One region of the Streptomyces sp. BR1 genome, then DNA from elsewhere that is predicted to be linked to it. Evidence: riboswitches for the same ligand, from Rfam matches in the RefSeq annotation. Region 1 holds a riboswitch; each other region holds the start of a gene.
The links. A riboswitch is a leader RNA that binds a small molecule or an ion and turns the genes downstream of it on or off. The one in region 1 is predicted to bind cobalamin.
Positions count from the first base shown of each region.

Region 1 (4,785 bases):
GTCTTCGAGAACTCCGGGCCGTTCCCGCAGTCGCTCCAGTACATGTGGCGGGACGTCTTCACGGAGTGGTTCCCCTCCAACCCGTACCGGAGCAGGCCGGGGCCGGAGATCCTGCGCGTGCGGTTCTCGCAGGAGCAGGCGGGGCAGGCGGATGCGGCGCTGTGGATCCCGGTGGAGCGGGACCCTCGCTGACGTTCAGTTGGCACGGACGGCCATCGGCCCGGGGCACACGCCCCGGGCCGATGGCCGTCCGGCGCACCCTAGGGCTTCCCGTACAACGTGCCGAGTTCGACGGCCAGTTCCGCCAGCCGGTCGCGGGCCTCCGGCGGCTCCAGGACCTCCACGCACGCGCCGAGCCCGGCCAGCTGCGCGGCCACGATCCGCGGCGACGGGCCGTCGATCTCCATCTCCAGCCAGCCGTCGGCCCGTCGGCCACCGAGGCGCAGACGGCCGCCGAACAGGATCGTGAGGACGCGTTCGGCCGAGGGCTCGACCCGCCCCCGTACGGTCGCCCCGCGCATCCGCTCCTCCATCGGGGCGGCCAACTCGCGCCAGGCCGTGGCCAGGTCGAAGCCGTCGGGCCGGACGACGGGGTCGGCGGTCAGCTCCACGGAGGTGATGCGGTCGATCCGGAACACCCGCAGACCGGCGTCGGTCGCGGTGGCGTCTTCACTCGCCTCCGTGGAGGACTTCTCCACACCCGCCACCAGATACGGCACCCCCGCCTTGGTGACGAGGCCCAGCGGGTGGACCGTGCGCGTACCGGCGGGGCTGCCGGGGCGGGCGTAGCCGAGCCGGATCCGCAGGCCCTCCACCACCGCGTGCTGCAACGCGTCCAGTTGAGGCGTGCCCGCCGTGACGGGCAGGCGCCACCAGTCGGTGCCGTCCAGGACCCCGGCCTTCGACGCGGCCTCGGCGTCGGGCCGCAGCGTCGAGGGAAGCGCCCGGATCAACTTGCGCAGTGCCGTACGCAGTTCGGGCGAAGCCGCCGACGGCCCCGTGACCAGGAACATCGCACGGATCTCGGTGGCGGTCAGCCCGGTGAGATCGGTGCGGGCCCCGCCGACGAGCGACCAGCCGCCGCCCCGCCCGTGCTGGGAGTAGACGGGGATGCCGGCGGCCGCCAGCGCCTCCAGGTCGCGGCGCGCGGTGCGTTCGGACACCTCCAGCTCCGCCGCCACCTCGCGCGCGGTCACGCGCCTGCGGGTCTGCAGGAACAGCAGGGTCGCCACCAGACGATCGGCTCTCATACCGATCATTCTCGTTGGGAAACTGGCCAGGAGATGGCCAGTTCGGCTTCCAGGATGAGTACAGATCGAGCGCGGCGGAACGAAAGCCGCGCCACACCGACCATCTTGGAGAAATCATGATCGTGGTGACCGGAGCCACCGGAAATGTCGGACGGCATCTCGTCCACACCCTCGCCGCAGCGGGTGAGTGGGTCACGGCGCTCTCCCGTCGGGTGCCGACCGGGAACGTGCCGGGCAACGTCGAGTTCCAGCAGGCCGATCCGGCCCGGCCCGACAGCCTCAAGCGCGTCCTCGACGGGGCCGCCGCGCTGTATCTGCTGGTCCCCGGTGACGGCGAGGGCCTCGATCCGTACGCGATCCTCGACACGGCGCGGGCAGCCGGGGTCCGGCGGGTCGTCCTCCAGTCCTCGCAGGCCACCGCGACCCGGCCGGACTCCCCCGCGCACGCCCGGCTGCGCGCCTTCGAGGACGCCGTACGGGAGTCGGGCCTCGGCTGGACGGTCCTGCGGCCCAGCGGGTTCGCCTCCAACGCCTATATGTGGGCGGCCTCGGTCCGCTCGGACCGGCTGGTCACCGCGCCCTTCGGCGAGGTCGGCCTGCCCGTGATCGATCCGGCCGACATCGCCGCCGTCGCCGCCGCGGCCCTGCGCGACGGGAGCCACGCGGGCCGGACGTACGAACTCACCGGACCGGCCCCGGTCTCGCCGCGCGAGCAGGCGACGGCGATCGGTGATGCGCTGGGGACGCCGGTGCGGTTCGTCGAGCAGAGCCGGTCCGAGGCGCGGGAGTTGATGCTGCGCTTCATGCCGGAGCCCGCGGTCGAGGGCACGCTCGGCATCCTCGGCGAACCCACGCCCGAGGAGCGGCGGGTGAGCCCGGCCGTGGAGCGGATACTCGGCCGGGCACCGCGTACGTTCGCCGCGTGGGCGGCGGACAACGTCGTGGCCTTCAGATGACGTCCGCGGGTGCGGCCGTGTCCGGGCTGCCCTGACCGGGCACCTCGGCCGCGGCGGCCCGCACCGCCCAGCGCTGCTCGACCCTGGCCAGCCGCCAGTACGCCAGGGCGGCGGCCCACACCGCGACGAAGAGGCCGACGATGATGAACCCGACGTTGTCCAGGTTGAGTCCGGCGACCCACCCGGTGAGCCCGTCGCTCAGGTCGAGCTTGTCGTGCAGCACGCCCACCAGCTCGATCGTGCCGATCAGGAAGGCCACCGCGATCGAGAGCCCGGTGATGGTGAGGTTGTAGAAGACCTTGCGGACCGGGTTGGAGAATGCCCACTGGTAGGCGAAGTTCATGAACGTACCGTCGATGGTGTCGAACAGGCTCATGCCCGCCGCGAACAGCAGCGGCAGGCACAGGACGGCGTACCAGGGCAGTCCGGCCGCCGCGCCGGAGCCCGCCATGACCATCAGGGTGACCTCGGTGGCGGTGTCGAAGCCGAGCCCGAAGAGGAAGCCCAGCGGGTACATCTGGCCGGGGCGGGTGATCGACTTGGTGAACCGCCCCAGGATGCGGTTCATGAACCCGCGTGAGTCCAGGTGCTGTTCGAGCTGCACTTCGTCGTACGTTCCCGCGCGCATCGCCCGGAAGACCCGCAGGATGCCGACGAGGGCGACGAGATTGAGCGCCGCGATGAGGTAGAGGAACGAGCCGGAGACGGTGGTTCCCACGACGCCCAGCGTCTGGTGGGTGCGCGAGTCGTCGTTCATCAGGGTGCCCGCCAGCTGCGCGCCCCCGGCGACCAGCGCGGCCATCACGACCACCACGCTGGAGTGCCCGAGCGCGAACCAGAAACCCACGGACACCGGCCGCTTGCCGTCGGCCATCAGTTTGCGGGTGGTGTTGTCGATCGCCGCGATGTGGTCGGCGTCGAAGGCATGGCGCATGCCGAGGGTGTACGCGGTGATGCCCAGGCCGAGGCCGAAGGTCTTCGAGCCGACCTCGTAGTGACGCGGCACCACCAGCAGGAAGAGGATCCCGAACGCGACGATGTGCAGGGCGGCTATCACCGCCAGCAGCCAGGCAGTTCGGACGGTGTCCTCACGCCGCCAGTGAAACGGAGTGGGCAGGGTCATTCGTTCACGCTCCAGCACCTCGTGGATCATTTGCGAGATGCCGTGGCCGGTCTCCTGGCTTACGGGTGTCGCACCGCCCCTGCCTTCCCAGCGCCCTCACGGGCACCAGTGGCACAACGGGACGGGCTACCAAAGGCGTTCATGGCCTGAACGCTGTGGGACCCGATCACAGTGGCGAGGGCCGCTCCGGTCTTGCACCGGTCTTCCCGAACACCACGGCCCGCCAACCGTAGGTGGGGGTCCGCCTGACCTGCAAGTCCACCCAAATGGAGGCACTTCTTCCGGCGCGGGTGACGATCCGATTGCAGAGCGCCCGCACCCCGTCCCCCCGGCGGCGGAAGGGCAGTTGGACCGGATATGAACGCTTCCCAAGAGGAGAGAGCCCGCGCCCACCCTGCCGAACTCGCGGGCGCCTACTGGCTGAACCCCCCGCCCTCGCACCCCCTCGCGTGCACACACTGCGAACAGCAGCGGGCAGATGATGCCCCCGAAGACCCACGCCGGTCCGTGCGGCAGCGCCGCCGGTCGGCTCACCGGTGACACGACCGGCGCACGGACGCCCCGCCTCCACGCCGGGGGCTCGGGGCTGCCCGGCGCGCGCCGGATTCCCCACTCCCCCGCCATACACTGTTCGCCCTGCGTACGCCGTTCGTGGCGGCGTACAACGTGCCGTCGAGCCGATACGCTGGGGCGAAAGAGAGAGGAGGCCGGATGCCGGCCGAAACCCAGCCGACGCGGACCATCCCCTCGGTGTGGACCCGCCCCCAGCGCCGCAAGCGTGAGCAGCCGTCGCTGAGCCGTGACCACATCGTGTCGGCCGCCCTCGAACTGCTCGACGCCGAGGGCATCGACGCGCTCAGCATGCGCAAGCTCGGCAGCCGCCTCAACGCGGGCGCCACCTCGCTCTACACCCATGTGGCCAACAAGGACGAGCTCATCGAGCTGGTCGTCGACGAGATCTACGGCGAGATCGAGGTCCCGGACACCACGGACAGCCCCGACGAGTGGCGCGCGGCCGCCACCCACTGCGCCCAGAGCCTGCGCTCCGCCTTCCACCGCCACCCGTGGATCGTGTCGGTGCTCGGCGAGGCGGGAGTGGCCGCGCTCGGACCCAACATGATGCGGATGTCCGAGGGCCTGCTCGGCGTGTTCGAGCGGGCCGGGTTCACCCTGGAGGCGGCGGACCGGGCCGTCAACGCCGTCGCCGCGTATGCCATCGGAGTGTCGACCACCGAGGCCGCCTGGCTCACCACGCTGGCCCGCAGCGGTATGAGCGAACAGGAGTGGGTGGCGGGTCTGTGGCCCGCCGCCGAACGGGCCGTCGAGCCCTACCCCCGGCTGCGCAGGCTGTACGCCCTCCAGCGCGAGCAGCAGGTGGGCAGCGCCCGCGACGACGGTTTCACCGACGGTCTCGACTGCGTCCTCGACGGCCTCGAAGCCCGGCTCGCCCGCGCGC
Region 1 is NZ_CM126252.1:161,098-165,882, forward strand. Features, by position in the region: gene ACT1U9_RS00705 (AraC family transcriptional regulator) at 1-192, shown strand, start outside; gene ACT1U9_RS00710 (helix-turn-helix transcriptional regulator) at 261-1,250, opposite strand; gene ACT1U9_RS00715 (NAD(P)H-binding protein) at 1,367-2,206, shown strand; gene ACT1U9_RS00720 (HoxN/HupN/NixA family nickel/cobalt transporter) at 2,199-3,359, opposite strand; cobalamin riboswitch at 3,357-3,562, opposite strand; gene ACT1U9_RS00725 (TetR/AcrR family transcriptional regulator) at 4,041-4,785, shown strand, end outside.

Region 2 (4,785 bases), 2.2 Mb from region 1:
CCCGCGATGGACGCGATGGTCGCGGTCGGGGCGATCGCGAGCAGCAGCGAGTTGCGCATGCCCACGGCGGCGATCCGCTCGCGCAGGGCCGCCCAGCGCTCGGGCCAGTTCAGCTCGACGTCGTAGTGGTCGGGGTGCAGGACGCCGCGGGCCGTGCGGGTCTTGTCCCAGGCCGGGAGTGGGCCGGAGCGCTCGGCGAGGTCGCAGGACGCCTCGTACGCGGTGAGCATGATGCGCTCGGCGAGCCTGGTGGAGAGGGCCTTCGCCTCGGGGGAGTCGAAGGGCAGGCGCAGCTTGAAGAAGACGTCCTGCAGACCCATCGCGCCCAGGCCCACCGGACGCCACTTGGCGTTGGAGCGGCCGGCCTGCTCGGTCGGGTAGAAGTTGATGTCGACGACGCGGTCGAGGAACGTCACGGCGGTGCGGACGGTCTCGTCCAGGCGCTCCCAGTCGATCTCGCCGGAGGCCAGCACGAACGCGCCGAGGTTGACCGAGCCGAGGTTGCAGACCGCCGTCTCGCCGTCGTCGGTGACCTCCAGGATCTCCGTGCAGAGATTCGAGGAGTGGACGGTGTGACCGGGCTCCGCCGTCTGGTTGGCGGTGCGGTTGGAGGCGTCCTTGAAGGTCATCCAGCCGTTGCCGGTCTGCGCGAGCGTGCGCATCATCCGGCCGTACAGGTCCCGGGCCGGGATGGTCTTCTGCGCCAGACCGGCGGCCTCCGCCTTGCGGTACGCGGCGTCGAACTCGTCGCCCCACAGGTCGACCAGCTCCGGCACGTCGGCCGGCGAGAACAGCGACCAGGTGCCGTCCGTGTCCACGCGGCGCATGAACTCGTCCGGGATCCAGTGCGCCAGGTTCAGGTTGTGCGTACGCCGGGCGTCCTCACCGGTGTTGTCGCGCAGCTCCAGGAACTCCTCGATGTCGGAGTGCCAGGTCTCCAGGTACACCGCGGCCGCGCCCTTGCGCCGCCCGCCCTGGTTGACCGCCGCCACCGACGCGTCCAGCGTCTTCAGGAACGGGACGATGCCGTTGGAGTGGCCGTTGGTGCCCCGGATGAGCGAACCGCGCGAGCGGATACGGGAGTACGACAGGCCGATGCCGCCCGCGTGCTTCGACAGGCGCGCCACCTGGTGGTAGCGGTCGTAGATCGAGTCCAGCTCGTCGAGCGGCGAGTCGAGCAGGTAGCAGCTCGACATCTGCGGGTGGCGGGTGCCGGAGTTGAAGAGCGTGGGGGAGGACGGCAGGTAGTCCAGGCGGCTCATCAGGCCGTACAGCGCGGCGACCTGGTCCAGTGCGCGCACCGAGTCGTCCTCCGCCAGGCCCGAGGCCACCCGGAGCATGAAGTGCTGCGGGGTCTCGATGACCTTGCGGGTGATGGGGTGGCGCAGCAGGTAGCGGGAGTAGAGGGTGCGCAGGCCGAAGTAGCCGAAGCGGTCGTCGGCGCCTTCCGCCAGCGACGCCTCGACCAGCGCGTCCAGGCGGGCGCGGTGCAGCCGTACGAAGTCGGCGGTGCGGTCCGCGATCAGGCCCTCGCGGTGGCCGACCTCGACCGACTCGGAGAACGACACCGAGCCCTGGGTCGCGGCCTCCTCGGCGATCGTGACCGTCAGCAGCCGGGCGGCGAGCCGGGAGTACGCCGGGTCCTCGGAGATGAGACCGGCGGCCGCCTCGGTGGCCAGCCCACGCAGCTCCGCCTCGTCCGAGCGCGCGTTGCGGCCGCGCAGCGCGGCGGCGGCGACACGGCCGGGGTCGGTGTCCGGCAGATCGGCGGTGAAGTCGGTCAGGATCCGCAGCAGGGCGGTCCCGGGGGCATCCGCCGGCTCTTCGATCGCTGAAGCGGGATCCGCTGGGGCGATGGTCACGTGGGGGCACTCCTCGCTCGGCACGGGGCCAAGCAGGGGTGCGGGCACACGACCACCCACGCAGGGGTATGCCGCGTCCACCAGCCCACTCCGCGAGGCCCGGACGTCTGGGCACCCTTGACCGGACGGCCAGGGCGCGCTGTCGGCAGGTCCTCGGACTGAACCAAGTACGCGAATGCGTACGAGTACACCGTTGCGGGACAGTTCCGGATTTCCACCGGATTCCCCTGCGGCGACAGCGAGGACGAGCATACATCTTGTGTCGGGCTTCGAGCCCACCCCCACATGTTGTGTCGTGGCGGCTTCGGAGGGTGTCCGAGTACCCAACTCCCGTAGCGGCGCGGGCATTCCCGCAGGACACAGCGACGGGCCGCCGGATCTCCCGGCGGCCCGTCGTCGGCCACGCGCGCGTGGCGCCGTGTTCAGTGGTGGTTCAGTGCGCGGCGCCCGCCGTCGCGGGCGGCAGTTCGGTCTGTACGCCCGGATCGCCCGCGTCCGCCGTGTAGTCCTCCGGGGACGTCTCGTCGACGCCGTCGGGGGCCTTCAGGGCCCGCAGGGCGACCGTCAGGACCACCGTCACCGCGACGTTCAGGACGAACGCGGTGAGGCCGATGTAGCCGATCTCACCGATGCCGGGGATCTCCTTGGAGCTGCCGCCGAAGTGCTTCTGGGTGGGGGAGGCGACCCCGTACGCGGCGAGCGTGCCGTACGCCATGCCGACGGCCCAGCCCGCGAGCAGCGCCCAGCGGTGGAACCAGCGGGTGAACAGACCGCCGACCAGCGCAGGGAACGTCTGCAGGATCCAGATGCCGCCGAGCAACTGGAAGTTGATCGCGACCGTCTTGTCCATCGTGAGGACGAAGACCAGCGCACCCACCTTCACCACGAGCGAGACCAGCTTGGAGACCTTGGCCTCCTGCGCGGGCGAGGCGTCCGGTTTGATGAAGTCCTTGTAGATGTTGCGGGTGAACAGGTTCGCCGCCGCGATCGACATGATCGCCGCGGGCACCAGCGCGCCGATGCCGATCGCCGCGAAGGCCACGCCCGCGAACCAGTCCGGGAACATGTCCTCGAAGAGCTGCGGGATCGCCAGCTGGCCGTTCTTGACCTTGACCCCGGCCGCGATCGCCATGAAGCCGAGCAGCGCGAGCAGGCCCAGCATCAGCGAGTACAGCGGCAGGATCGTGGTGTTGCGGCGGATGACGTTGCGGCTGCGCGAGGAGAGCGTCGCCGTGATCGAGTGCGGGTACATGAAGAGCGCGAGCGCCGAGCCGAGCGCGAGCGTGGCGTACGTCCACTGGCTCTTGTCGCCGGGCACCAGCGCGCCCGTGGGCTTGCCTGCCGCGTTCGGGGTGTCGAACTTGTGGCGGGCGGCGGCGAAGATGTCGTGGAAGCCGCCCAGTTTGATCGGGATGTAGATGATCGCCACCAGGATGACGATGTAGATCAGGGCGTCCTTCACGAACGCGATCAGCGCGGGCGCGCGCAGACCCGAGGAGTACGTGTACGCCGCGAGCACCGCGAACGCGATCAGCAGCGGCAGGTCCTTGAGGAACCAGTTGCCGGACCCGCCGACGCCCATCACGTCGAGCACCGCCTGGATGCCGACCAGCTGGAGCGCGATGTACGGCATCGTGGCGAGGATGCCGGTGATGGCGACCGCGAGCGAGAGGCCCTTGGAGCCGAAGCGGCCGCGCACGAAGTCCGAGGTCGTCACATAGCCGTGCTTGTGTGAGACCGACCAGAGCCGGGGCAGGAACGTGAAGATCAGCGGATAGACGAGGATCGTGTACGGCACGGCGAAGAACCCGGCCGCGCCCGCCGCGTACACCGCCGCCGGGACCGCCACGAACGTATAGGCCGTGTACAGGTCGCCGCCGAGCAGGAACCAGGTGACCCAGGTGCCGAACGAGCGCCCGCCCAGGCCCCATTCGTCCAGGCTCTGCTCGTTCTCGGCCTTGCGCCAGCGCGCGGCCATGAAGCCGATGACCGTGACGGCCAGGAAGAAGAAGATGAAGACGCCGAGCGCGACGCCGTTGACGCCGCCTTCTGCTGCGAGAGTCACTTCGACGCACCTTCCTTGCGGGTGGTGCGCTGGTCGTGCTGCCACAGCTTGTACGCGAGCATGGTGAGCGCGGTCGAGATCAGCACCCACAGCATCTGGTACCAGTAGAAGAACGGGATTCCGATGAAGGCCGGGTCGGCCTTCGCGTACGAACCGACCCAGAGCATCGCCACGAAGGGCGCGATCAGGCAGAAGGCGATGACCACGCGCACGGGCGTGATCAGCGGTCTGCTCTCCTGTGTGGACTGCGGCATATGGTGGCTCCCGTCCCCTCGCTGCTCACCTGTGCAATGCGCAGGCAATCTAGGGGACGGAATCCCGCCCCGGGAACCCCTGTACCGGATACCGGACGCGAGGTCGGGGCCGAGCCGCCGGACATGTCGGTCGTTGCGCCGCTTCGACCTCTCAGTCGGTCGGCCGCTTCAGGCGCGCGACGAACTTGTAGCGGTCGCCGCGGTACACAGAGCGCACCCACTCGACCGGTTCGCCGTCGCCGTCGATGGAGTGGCGCGAGAGCATCAGCATCGGCAGGCCCACGTCCGTGCCGAGCAGCCCGGCCTCGCGCGGGGTGGCGAGCGACGTCTCGATGGTCTCCTCGGCCTCGGCGAGCCGCACCCCGTACACCTCGTTGAGCGCGGTGTAGAGAGAGGTGTACTTGACCAGCGAGCGGCGCAGGGCCGGGAAGCGCTTGGCCGAGAGGTGGGTCGTCTCGATCGCCATCGGCTCGCCACTCGCCAGGCGCAGCCGCTCGATGCGCAGCACGCGGCCGCCGGTGGTGATGTCGAGCAGCCCCGCGAGCGTGTCGTCGGCGGTGACATAGCCGATGTCGAGCAGCTGGGAGGTCGGCTCCAGGCCCTG
Region 2 is NZ_CM126252.1:2,320,416-2,325,200, reverse strand. Features, by position in the region: gene ACT1U9_RS09740 (ribonucleoside-diphosphate reductase subunit alpha) at 1-1,862, opposite strand, end outside; cobalamin riboswitch at 1,990-2,114, opposite strand; gene mctP (monocarboxylate uptake permease MctP) at 2,296-3,927, opposite strand; gene ACT1U9_RS09730 (DUF3311 domain-containing protein) at 3,924-4,181, opposite strand; gene ACT1U9_RS09725 (GntR family transcriptional regulator) at 4,333-4,785, opposite strand, start outside.
Region 2: another riboswitch for cobalamin. It lies ahead of ACT1U9_RS09740 (ribonucleoside-diphosphate reductase subunit alpha); the one in region 1 lies ahead of ACT1U9_RS00720 (HoxN/HupN/NixA family nickel/cobalt transporter).

Region 3 (4,785 bases), 1.4 Mb from region 1:
CAACTCCGAGTACGGCAACTACACGCAGGCGTACGCGGACGGCAAGGCGGTGGCCGCCGTCGTGCCGCCGATGCCCGGGCAGGAGGGGCAGTCGGCGTGGTGCCTGTACCTCGCGTCGCCGGATGTCGCCGCGACCGCGAAGAAGATCACCGACAACGGCGGTGAGGTCCTGATGCAGCCGATGCGGGTCGGCGACTTCGGCTCGATGGCCATCGCGCGCGAGCCGAGCGGCGCGGTCTTCGGCGTCTGGCAGGCGGGCAGCCACGAGGGCTTCGAGGCCAAGGGCGTGCCCGGCGCGTACTGCTGGGCGGAGGTGTTCACCCGTGATCCGGCGAAGGTGGACACGTTCCTGCCCGCGGTCTTCCCGTACAGCGCCAAGCAGATGCAGGACGACGCGGCCGACTTCCGGGTCTTCAGCGTGGGCGGGGACATGGTCATGGGGCGGATGAAGATGGGCGAGGAATTCCCGCCGGAGGTGCCGCCGTACGTCAATGTGTACTTCGCCGTGGACAACTGCGACACAGCCGTCGAAAAAGCGACCAAGCGGGGCGGCATCCTGCGGTTCGGGCCGATGGACACACCGTTCGGCCGGTTCGCGGCGCTCACCGACTCGCAGGGCGCGGCCTTCTCGGTGATCGACATGTCGACGACACAGGGCGACATGCCGAAGATGGCCGACGTGTAGCGAGCTCGTATCCGTTGAGGGCCTTCACGCGTGCGTGAAGGCCCTCAACGGCCGATTCACCTACCCGCCGTCTCCGCCCTCACCGTGCGGGCGGCCGCGACCAGGTTCTCCAGGGACCGCCGGGTCTCGGCCCAGCCGCGGGTCTTGAGCCCGCAGTCCGGGTTGACCCAGAGCCGGTCGGCCGGGACGGCCTCAAGTCCCTTGCGCAGCAGGGCGGCCGCCTCCTCCGCACTCGGTACGCGCGGCGAGTGGATGTCGTAGACACCGGGGCCCACCTCGCGCGGATAGCCCGCGGCCGCGAGTTCGTCAGCGACGCGCATATGGGAGCGGGCCGCCTCCAGGCTGATGACATCCGCGTCGAGGTCGTCGATGGCGCGCAGGATGTCGCCGAACTCGGCGTAGCACATGTGCGTGTGGATCTGGGTGTCCGGACGTACGCCCGCGGTGGTCAGGCGGAACGATTCTGTCGCCCAGGCGAGATAGGCCGCGTGGTCGGCGGCGCGCAGTGGCAGCGTCTCGCGCAGGGCGGGCTCGTCGACCTGGATGACCGAAGTCCCGGACCGTTCAAGGTCGTTCACCTCGTCGCGCAGGGCGAGCGCGACCTGGCGGGCGGTGTCGGCGAGCGGCTGGTCGTCGCGGACGAACGACCAGGCCAGCATGGTGACCGGCCCGGTGAGCATGCCCTTGACCGGACGGCTGGTGAGCGACTGGGCGTACTCGGTCCAGCGCACCGTCATCGGGTGCGGCCGGGAGATGTCGCCGGCCAGGACCGGCGGGCGGACATAGCGCGTGCCGTACGACTGGACCCAGCCGTGCTGGGTGGCGAGGTAGCCGGTCAGCTGCTCGGCGAAGTACTGCACCATGTCGTTGCGTTCGGCCTCGCCGTGGACCAGGACGTCGAGGCCGGCCTTCTCCTGGAAGGCGACGACCTCGCGGATCTCGCCCCTGATGCGCTCCTCGTAGCCGTCGGTGTCGATGCGTCCGGCGCGCAGATCGGCGCGCGCGGTGCGGACCTCGGCGGTCTGCGGGAACGAGCCGATGGTGGTCGTGGGCAGTACGGGTAGGCCGAGGCGGGCGCGCTGGGCCGAGGTCCGCTCACCGTACGGCTGGGAGCGGCGGGCGTCCGCCTCGGTGACAGCGGCGCTACGCGCGCGTACCGCCGGGTCGCGGGTGAGGGCGGACCCGGCGCGGGAGGCCAGATCGGCCCGGTTGGCGGCGAGTTCGGCCGCGATGATGTCGGGGCCCTGGGCGAGGCCCCGGGCGAGGGTGACGATCTCGGCCGACTTCTGGCGGGCGAACGCCAGCCAGCGGGTGATCTGCGGATCGATGTCACGTTCCGCCGTCGCGTCGAGCGGGACGTGCAGCAGCGAGCAGGAGGCCGCGACGTCGACGCGGTCGGCGAGGCCAAGGAGTGTACCGAGGGTGGCCAGCGACTTCTCGTAGTCGTTGATCCAGATGTTGCGGCCGTTGACGACGCCCGCGACCAGGCGCTTGCCGGGCAGTCCGCCGACGGCCGCGAGGCCGTCCAGGTTGGCGGCGGCCGGTCCCGTGAAGTCCAGGCCGAGGCCGTCCACGGGCGCCTTGGCGAGGACGGGCAGGGCGTCGCCGAGCTGGTCGAAGTAGGACGCGACAAGCAGCTTGGGGCGGTCCGTGAGGCTCCCGAGCGTCTCGTACGCGCGCGTGGCGGCGGCCAGTTCGGCCGGGGTGCGGTCCTGGACGAGGGCGGGCTCGTCGAGCTGGACCCACTCGGCGCCCGCCGCCCGCAGATCTGCGAGCACTTCGGCGTAGACGGGCAGCAGCCGCTCCAGCAGGGTCAGCGGCTCGAAGTCCGGGGCGACCGAGGGGGCGGGCTTGGCGAGCAGCAGATAGGTGACCGGGCCGACCAGGACGGGCCGGGCGGCGACGCCGAGCGCGAGCGCCTCGGTGAGCTCGGCGACCTGCTTGGCGGAGTCGGCGCCGAAGGCGGTGTCGGGGCCGAGTTCGGGCACCAGGTAGTGGTAGTTCGTGTCGAACCACTTGGTCATCTCCAGCGGCGCCACGTCCTGGGTGCCGCGTGCCATGGCGAAGTAGCCGTCCAGCGCGTCGGCTTCGACGGCGGCGCGGTGGCGGGCGGGGATCGCGCCGATCATCACGCTGGTGTCGAGGACGTGGTCGTAGTACGAGAAGTCGCCGGTGGGGACCTCGTGGATGCCCGTGTCGGCGAGTTGGAGCCAGGTGGCGCGGCGCAGCTCGCGGGAGGTGTCCCGCAGCTCCTCGGCGCTGACGCGGCCCTTCCAGTAGCCCTCGACGGCCTTCTTCAGTTCACGGTGCCGGCCCTGGCGCGGGTAGCCGTACACGGTGGCCCGTGCTGCCGCGGCTGCGGACTTGGTGGTCACGGATCTCTCCTTCGCGAGAATGTCCCGGAACGACCCCGGCACGGGTCGCGGACGCGAAGGGATGACGGACGGGGCCACGCGCGCGAGCTGCCGCGCCGATACGCCCGCCGTACACGCCGACCCGCCCACGAGGTCACCGGGATCTCCGCGCGCGTGGGTCCGCGCGCGGGCAGCGGGCAGGTCTTCGGACTCGCGGGCACGTACACCGGTCTCCCGGCGGACTCCTAGTGGCCGTCGCTTCCCGGACCCGGTCGGGTCCAGTGCGTATGACGGCGGTCGTTCCCGCTCACCGCTGCGGGGCAGTCCCGGATTCCCACCGGGTTCCCTCTTGCGACGCGCCTGCCTGGCGGACAGGTGCGAACCAGCTGCGTGAGCCACCCTACAGAGTGCGTCGGACAATCGCGCTCAGTAATAAATCGGGCCACCCATGGCCTGTTTCAGCCCCCTTTTACGTCCCCGTTCGGGCCCGCCCACGCGCGCGTTGCCGCAGTCGAACACTCATGCTCACATCCTCGGGTCGCGGTTAGTGTGGCTCGCGTAACCACGCACGATCTCCGCGCGTGACATCGACGTAACGGGCATTTCGTACGGTCGGAACACAAGGATCCGGCCGGGACGAGAGGGGACCCCCGTTGACCGCACAGGACTCGCGGACCGGCACCGAGCAGGTCCGCACGGTCTGCTCGTACTGCGGTGTGGGCTGCGGGATGGTCCTCGACATCGGTGCGGGCCCCGACGGGCGGCGCACCGTGCTCAAGGCGTCCGGCGACAAGACCCACCCCGCCAATTCCGGCCGCCTGTGCACCAAGGGCGCGACCACCGCCGACATGCTGGCCGCACCAGGGCGGCTCACCACCGCGCTCGTGCGGGGCGAGCGCGGGGACGGGCCCGTCGCCGCCCCGGTGGACGGTGCGATCACCGCCACCGCACACCGCCTGCGGTCCATCGTCGACGAGCACGGGCCGGACGCCGTCGCGCTGTATGTTTCCGGCCAGATGAGCCTCGAGGCGCAGTACCTGGCGAACAAGCTGGCCAAGGGGTTCATCGGGACCAACCAGATCGAGTCCAACTCCCGGCTGTGCATGGCCAGTGCGGGCAGCGGCTACAAGCTGTCGCTCGGAGCGGACGGCCCGCCCGGCTCGTACGAGGACTTCGACACGGCGGACGTGTTCCTCGTCATCGGCTCCAACATGGCCGACTGCCACCCCATCCTCTTTCTGAGGATGATGGAGCGGGTCAAGGCGGGCGCGAAGCTGATCGTCGTCGACCCCCGGCGGACCGCGACCGCCGCCAAGGCCGACCTGTTCCTCCAGATCGAGCCGGGAGCCGATCTCGCGCTGCTCAACGGGCTGCTGCACCTGCTCCACGAGAACGGGGACACCGACCCCGCCTTCATCGCCGGGCACACCGAGGGCTGGGAGGCGATGGAGGAGTTCCTGGCCGACTACGCGCCCGCCACGGTCGCCGGGATCACCGGGATCACCGAGGACGACATCCGTACGGCGGCGCGGTGGATCGGGGCGGCCGGGGAGTGGATGAGCTGCTGGACGATGGGGCTCAACCAGTCCACCCATGGCACCTGGAACACCAACGCCCTGGTCAATCTGCATCTGGCGACCGGCGCGATCTGCCGCCCGGGCAGCGGACCGTTCTCGCTCACCGGCCAGCCGAACGCGATGGGCGGCCGCGAGATGGGCTACATGGGCCCCGGGCTGCCCGGACAGC
Region 3 is NZ_CM126252.1:1,532,939-1,537,723, forward strand. Features, by position in the region: gene ACT1U9_RS06285 (VOC family protein) at 1-685, shown strand, start outside; gene metE (5-methyltetrahydropteroyltriglutamate--homocysteine S-methyltransferase) at 742-3,060, opposite strand; cobalamin riboswitch at 3,231-3,428, opposite strand; gene ACT1U9_RS06295 (molybdopterin-dependent oxidoreductase) at 3,693-4,785, shown strand, end outside.
Region 3: another riboswitch for cobalamin. It lies ahead of metE (5-methyltetrahydropteroyltriglutamate--homocysteine S-methyltransferase); the one in region 1 lies ahead of ACT1U9_RS00720 (HoxN/HupN/NixA family nickel/cobalt transporter).

Region 4 (4,785 bases), 5.5 Mb from region 1:
CATCAGCGGGATCGCGCAGACCGCGACCCGCAGCACGTCCTCGCCGATCGGCGGCGCCACCACGGACTCGCGCACGGCGCCGCGCAGCGACACTCGCAGGCCGTCCTCCTCGTCGATGCCGAGCCCGTGCGCGTACGGCAGGATCCCGTACGTATGACGTCCGGTGAGGCCGCGCAGCATGTCGATGCCGGGCTGAAGGAGCGAGACGTCGCCGCGGAACTTGTTGACGATGTACCCGGCGACCAGCGCCTGGTCCTCCGGCGAAAGGAGCGCGGTCGTACCGAAGAACGAGGCGAAGACCCCGCCCCGGTCGATGTCGCCGACCACGACCACCGGGAGCTTCGCGGCGCGCGCGATGCCCATGTTGACGATGTCGGTGCGCCGCAGGTTGATCTCGGCCGGACTGCCCGCCCCCTCGCAGATCACGGCGTCATATGTGCCCCGCAGCCGCTCCAGACAGTCCACGACGGTCCCGAGAAGCGCTTCCTGGCGCCCGCCGTGGTAGCCGCGGGCGCTCAGTTCGCCGACCGGCTTGCCCATCAGTACGACCTGGCTCGACCGGTCGCTCCCCGGCTTGAGCAGCACGGGGTTCATCAGCGCCGACGGCTCCACGCGCGCGGCCTGGGCCTGCATGGCCTGGGCGCGCCCGATCTCGGCGCCCTCGCGGGTGACGAAGGAGTTGAGGGACATGTTCTGTCCCTTGAAGGGCGCGACCTTGACGCCCCGGCGCACCAGCCACCGGCAGATCCCGGCGGTGACGACGCTCTTCCCGGCGTCGGAGGTGGTGCCCGCGACCAGCAGTCCGCCACTCATGTCCGTACCTTCCTCACCGCGATCGCCACGCCGAGCGCCAGCCAGCCCACCCGCCGCGACAGCCGCACCGCCCGCTCGATGTCGGGAACTTCCACCGCGCGCCCGCCGTTGTTGAGCACAGGACGGTGCTCGACCCGGCCGCCGTACGAGAGGGTGCCGCCAAGACGTACGCCCAACGCGCCCGCGAACGACGCCTCGACGGGGCCGGCGTTGGGGCTCGGATGCTTGGCCGCGTCGGACCGCCACGCGCGCGCGGCGGCTCCCGGCGCGCCCCCGGCGGCCACGGCGAGCGCGGCGGTGAGCCGGGCGCCCGGCCAGCCCGCCACGTCGTCCAGGCGTGCCGAGGCCCACCCGTACCGCAGATGGCGCGGCGAACGGTGACCGACCATCGCGTCCAGGGTGTTGACGGCCCGGAACGCGACCAGGCCGGGCACGCCCGCGAGCGCGCCCCACACCAGCGCGCCCACCACGGCGTCGGAGGTGTTCTCGGCGACGGACTCGACGACCGCGCGCGCGATGCCGGGCGCGTCCAGGGACTGCGGGTCGCGCCCGCACAGATGCGGCAGCCGCGCGCGGGCGGCCTCGACGTCCCCGGCCTCAAGGGCGGCGCCGATCGCGCGGGCCTCGCGGCCCAGCGAAGTGCCGCCGACGACGGCCCAGGTGGCGGCGGCGGTCAGGGCGACGGACGCGGCGGGGCGGTCGCGCAGCGCGCGCGTGGCGAGCAGCGCGGCGCTCGCGGCGCCTCCGGCGCACACGGCGGTGTGCAGTGCGCCCCAGCCCCGGTGGTCGCGCCACAGCGCGCGCTCGACGGCGGCCGCGGCGCGGCCGAACGCGGCGACCGGATGCCCCCGGCGGGGATCGCCGAGGAGCAGGTCGCCGAGGAGCCCGGCGGTGGCGCCGTACGCGAAGGTGCGATCGGCACGCATCGGATCAGCCCGCCGCAACGCCGCGGAGAGCTCCGGTACTTCTGGGGGGTGCCGGCAACAGGCAGGCGCGCATGGCGGTATGTCCTCACTCAGGGTGTCCGCGCCCTGGTACGACGTCGACCGGCGGTGAGAGTTCCTGGCTCACAGGGGTTCATTCCCCGATGACAGTGGCGGGACCGCGCCGGATTCGCACCGGCTTCCTCTTCTGCCGCCGTAAATGGCTCGGGCAGTCCACCACGCCCGCGAACGCCCGTCAACTCGCTGCTGACCTGCGACGGGAGAGTGTGCCGAGGCACACAGAGAACCGCCCTCCGGGGAGACCGGAGGGCGGTTCTGGAGACGCGTGGACAGTCGCTGTTACTTGGCGACGATCAGGTTGATGCCGTACGCGACGGCCGCCGCGCAGAGCGCGAAGCAGGCGTACGCGGTGGTGCGGGCCAGGGCGACGTTGCCCTTGCCGGACGCGGCCGACTGCTGCTTGCTGAGGCCGACGATCCCGACGGTGAACAGGCCCACCAGGCCGACGGTGACGATGAGGCTGACACCGAAGACGGTGCCGAGAGCTGCCCAGTCGATGTGCATGACGATTCCTTAGAGGGTGCGCGGCCGGGTCAGACGGCGGCCGGGCGGGCCGGGTCGGCGGGGGCCACCGGGGCCGGGGCCGGGATGGTGGCCGTCAGATCGGCGGCCACGGCGGCGACGGTCGGGGGCGGGGTGACCGCGGCGATCGCGGTGGTGACGACACCCGCGGGCTCGGCCGGGGTCTCGGTCACGGCGTCGGCCGGGGCGTTGGTGACGTCGGTGTGGGAGACCGGCTCGCGGCGCGACAGCTTCCAGATGAAGCCGGAGCCCGCGACCAGCAGGATCGCCACCAGGACAATGCCCCAGGTGCCCTGGCCGGTCAGGAATTCGGCGCCGGCGCCGACCAGACCCGCGGCCGGCAGGGTCAGGCCCCACGCGACGAACATCCGGGTCGCGGTGGACCAGCGGACCACACCGCCCTTGCGGCCGAGGCCGGCGCCCATGACGGAGCCGGAGCAGACCTGGGTGGTGGAGAGCGAGAAGCCGAGGTGCGAGGAGGCCAGGATGACGGTGGCGGCACCGGACTGGGCGGCGAAGCCCTGCGGCGGCGCGAGCTCGGTCAGGCCCTTGCCCATGGTGCGGATGATGCGCCAGCCGCCGAGGTAGGTGCCCATGGCGATGGCCATGCCGGCCGAGACGATGACCCACATCGGGGGGTTGGCGCCCGGGTGCAGCACACCGCCGGTGACCAGGGCGAGCGTGATGATGCCCATGGTCTTCTGCGCGTCGTTGGTGCCGTGGGCGAGCGAGACGAGACCGGCGGAGGCGATCTGGCCCGCCCGGTAGCCCTTGGCGGTGGCCTTCTCGTCGGTGTTCCGGTTGATCCGGTACGTCAGGCGCGTCGCCAGCATCGAGGCGAAGCCCGCGACGATCGGGGCGGCGACGGCCGGGAGCAGCACCTTGGTGACGACGGTGGAGCCGTTGACCGAGGACCAGCCGGCCGACATCACGGCCGCGCCGATCAGACCGCCGAACAGGGCGTGCGAGGAGCTGGACGGCAGGCCGAGCAGCCAGGTCACCAGGTTCCAGAGGATGGCGCCGACGAGCGCCGCGAAGATCACCTCGGTTCTGATGCCCTTTTCGTTGATGATCCCGCCGGAGATCGTCTTGGCGACCTCCACCGACAGGAACGCGCCGACCAGGTTGAGCGCCGCGGACATGGCCACGGCGGCTTTGGGCTTCAGGGCGCCGGTCGAGATGGTCGTGGCCATCGCGTTGGCGGTGTCATGGAAACCGTTCGTGAAATCGAACACTAGAGCTGTCACGACCACAATGGCGAGCAGCAGCGTGATGTGTTCCATTTACCCAGGCAATCGTTCGACGTCAGTGGCTGGACGAACGTAAGTAACCTGGATGAACGGAAGGTGAACTGGGGCGGGCTTAGTGGTGTCTCTGACCGGTTTTTGCTGGGGGCAGGCCCTGACAAACCCGGTGAACAGGCGAAACGGCCCATAGAAGAGATTCTGCTCACTCCCCGGCGCGCCCTCCGGGAGCTGCGAGGATCGCGTTCATGGGAGAGCCGGACCACCACGAACCGACCGCCGCCGCCTGGGCCGAACTGACCGCCACCGCGCGGCGGACCGCCGCGGAAGGGCTGGTCGTCGGCACCTCGGGCAATGTCTCCGTACGGGTCGGGGACCTGGTCCTCGTCACCCCCACCGGGGTCCCTTACGACCGGCTCGGCCCGGACGACACCGTCGCCGTCGACCTCTCGGGCCGCCAGGTCATCGGCACGCTGAGGCCGACCAGCGAGCTCCCCATGCACCTCGCCGTCTACCGCGCCACCGACGCCCGGGCCGTCGTGCACACCCACGCCGTGCACGCCACCGCCGTCTCCACCCTGGTCACCGAGCTCCCGCCGGTCCACTACATGACCGCCACGCTCGGCGGCCCGGTCCGGGTCGCGCCCTACGCGCTGTACGGGACCGAGGAACTGGCCGAGAACATGCTGGGCGCACTGGAGGGCCGCACCGGATGCCTCCTCCAGAACCACGGAACCATGACGTACGGAACGACCCTTTCCCAGGCGTACGACCGGACCGCGCAGCTGGAGTGGATGTGCCGGCTGTGGCTCGCCGCGTCCTCCGTGCCCGGCCGCACCCCGTCCCTGCTCTCCGACGCCGACCTGGAGCGGGCCGCCGAGCAGTTCCGGGGGTACGGGCAGCGGTGACGGGCGGGCCGCGCGGGATGGGCGGGGACGCGGGCGTGCCCCGGTAGGCCCTCGCCCACTGGCCGTACGGCCAGGGGCTGCCGACACTGGAACGGTGCGCCCGGCTACAGCGACGGCAGCGGCCGTCACCACACTCATCGGCGTCGGCGCGGCCGCGGTGGCCGCCGGACGGTACGCGAGCGACGCGGCCCTCAAGGCGCCGCCACGCCCGCTGCCCACCGACCCCGAGCTCACCGTGCACGCCACGGCACCCGGGCGGATCGCCCTGACCCGCTGCCTCGCCGCGCTGCGACC
Region 4 is NZ_CM126252.1:5,614,450-5,619,234, forward strand. Features, by position in the region: gene ACT1U9_RS24465 (cobyric acid synthase) at 1-813, opposite strand, end outside; gene ACT1U9_RS24470 (cobalamin biosynthesis protein) at 810-1,739, opposite strand; cobalamin riboswitch at 1,796-1,993, opposite strand; gene ACT1U9_RS24475 (hypothetical protein) at 2,097-2,321, opposite strand; gene ACT1U9_RS24480 (inorganic phosphate transporter) at 2,351-3,622, opposite strand; gene ACT1U9_RS24485 (class II aldolase/adducin family protein) at 3,832-4,491, shown strand; gene ACT1U9_RS24490 (alpha/beta hydrolase) at 4,586-4,785, shown strand, end outside.
Region 4: another riboswitch for cobalamin. It lies ahead of ACT1U9_RS24470 (cobalamin biosynthesis protein); the one in region 1 lies ahead of ACT1U9_RS00720 (HoxN/HupN/NixA family nickel/cobalt transporter).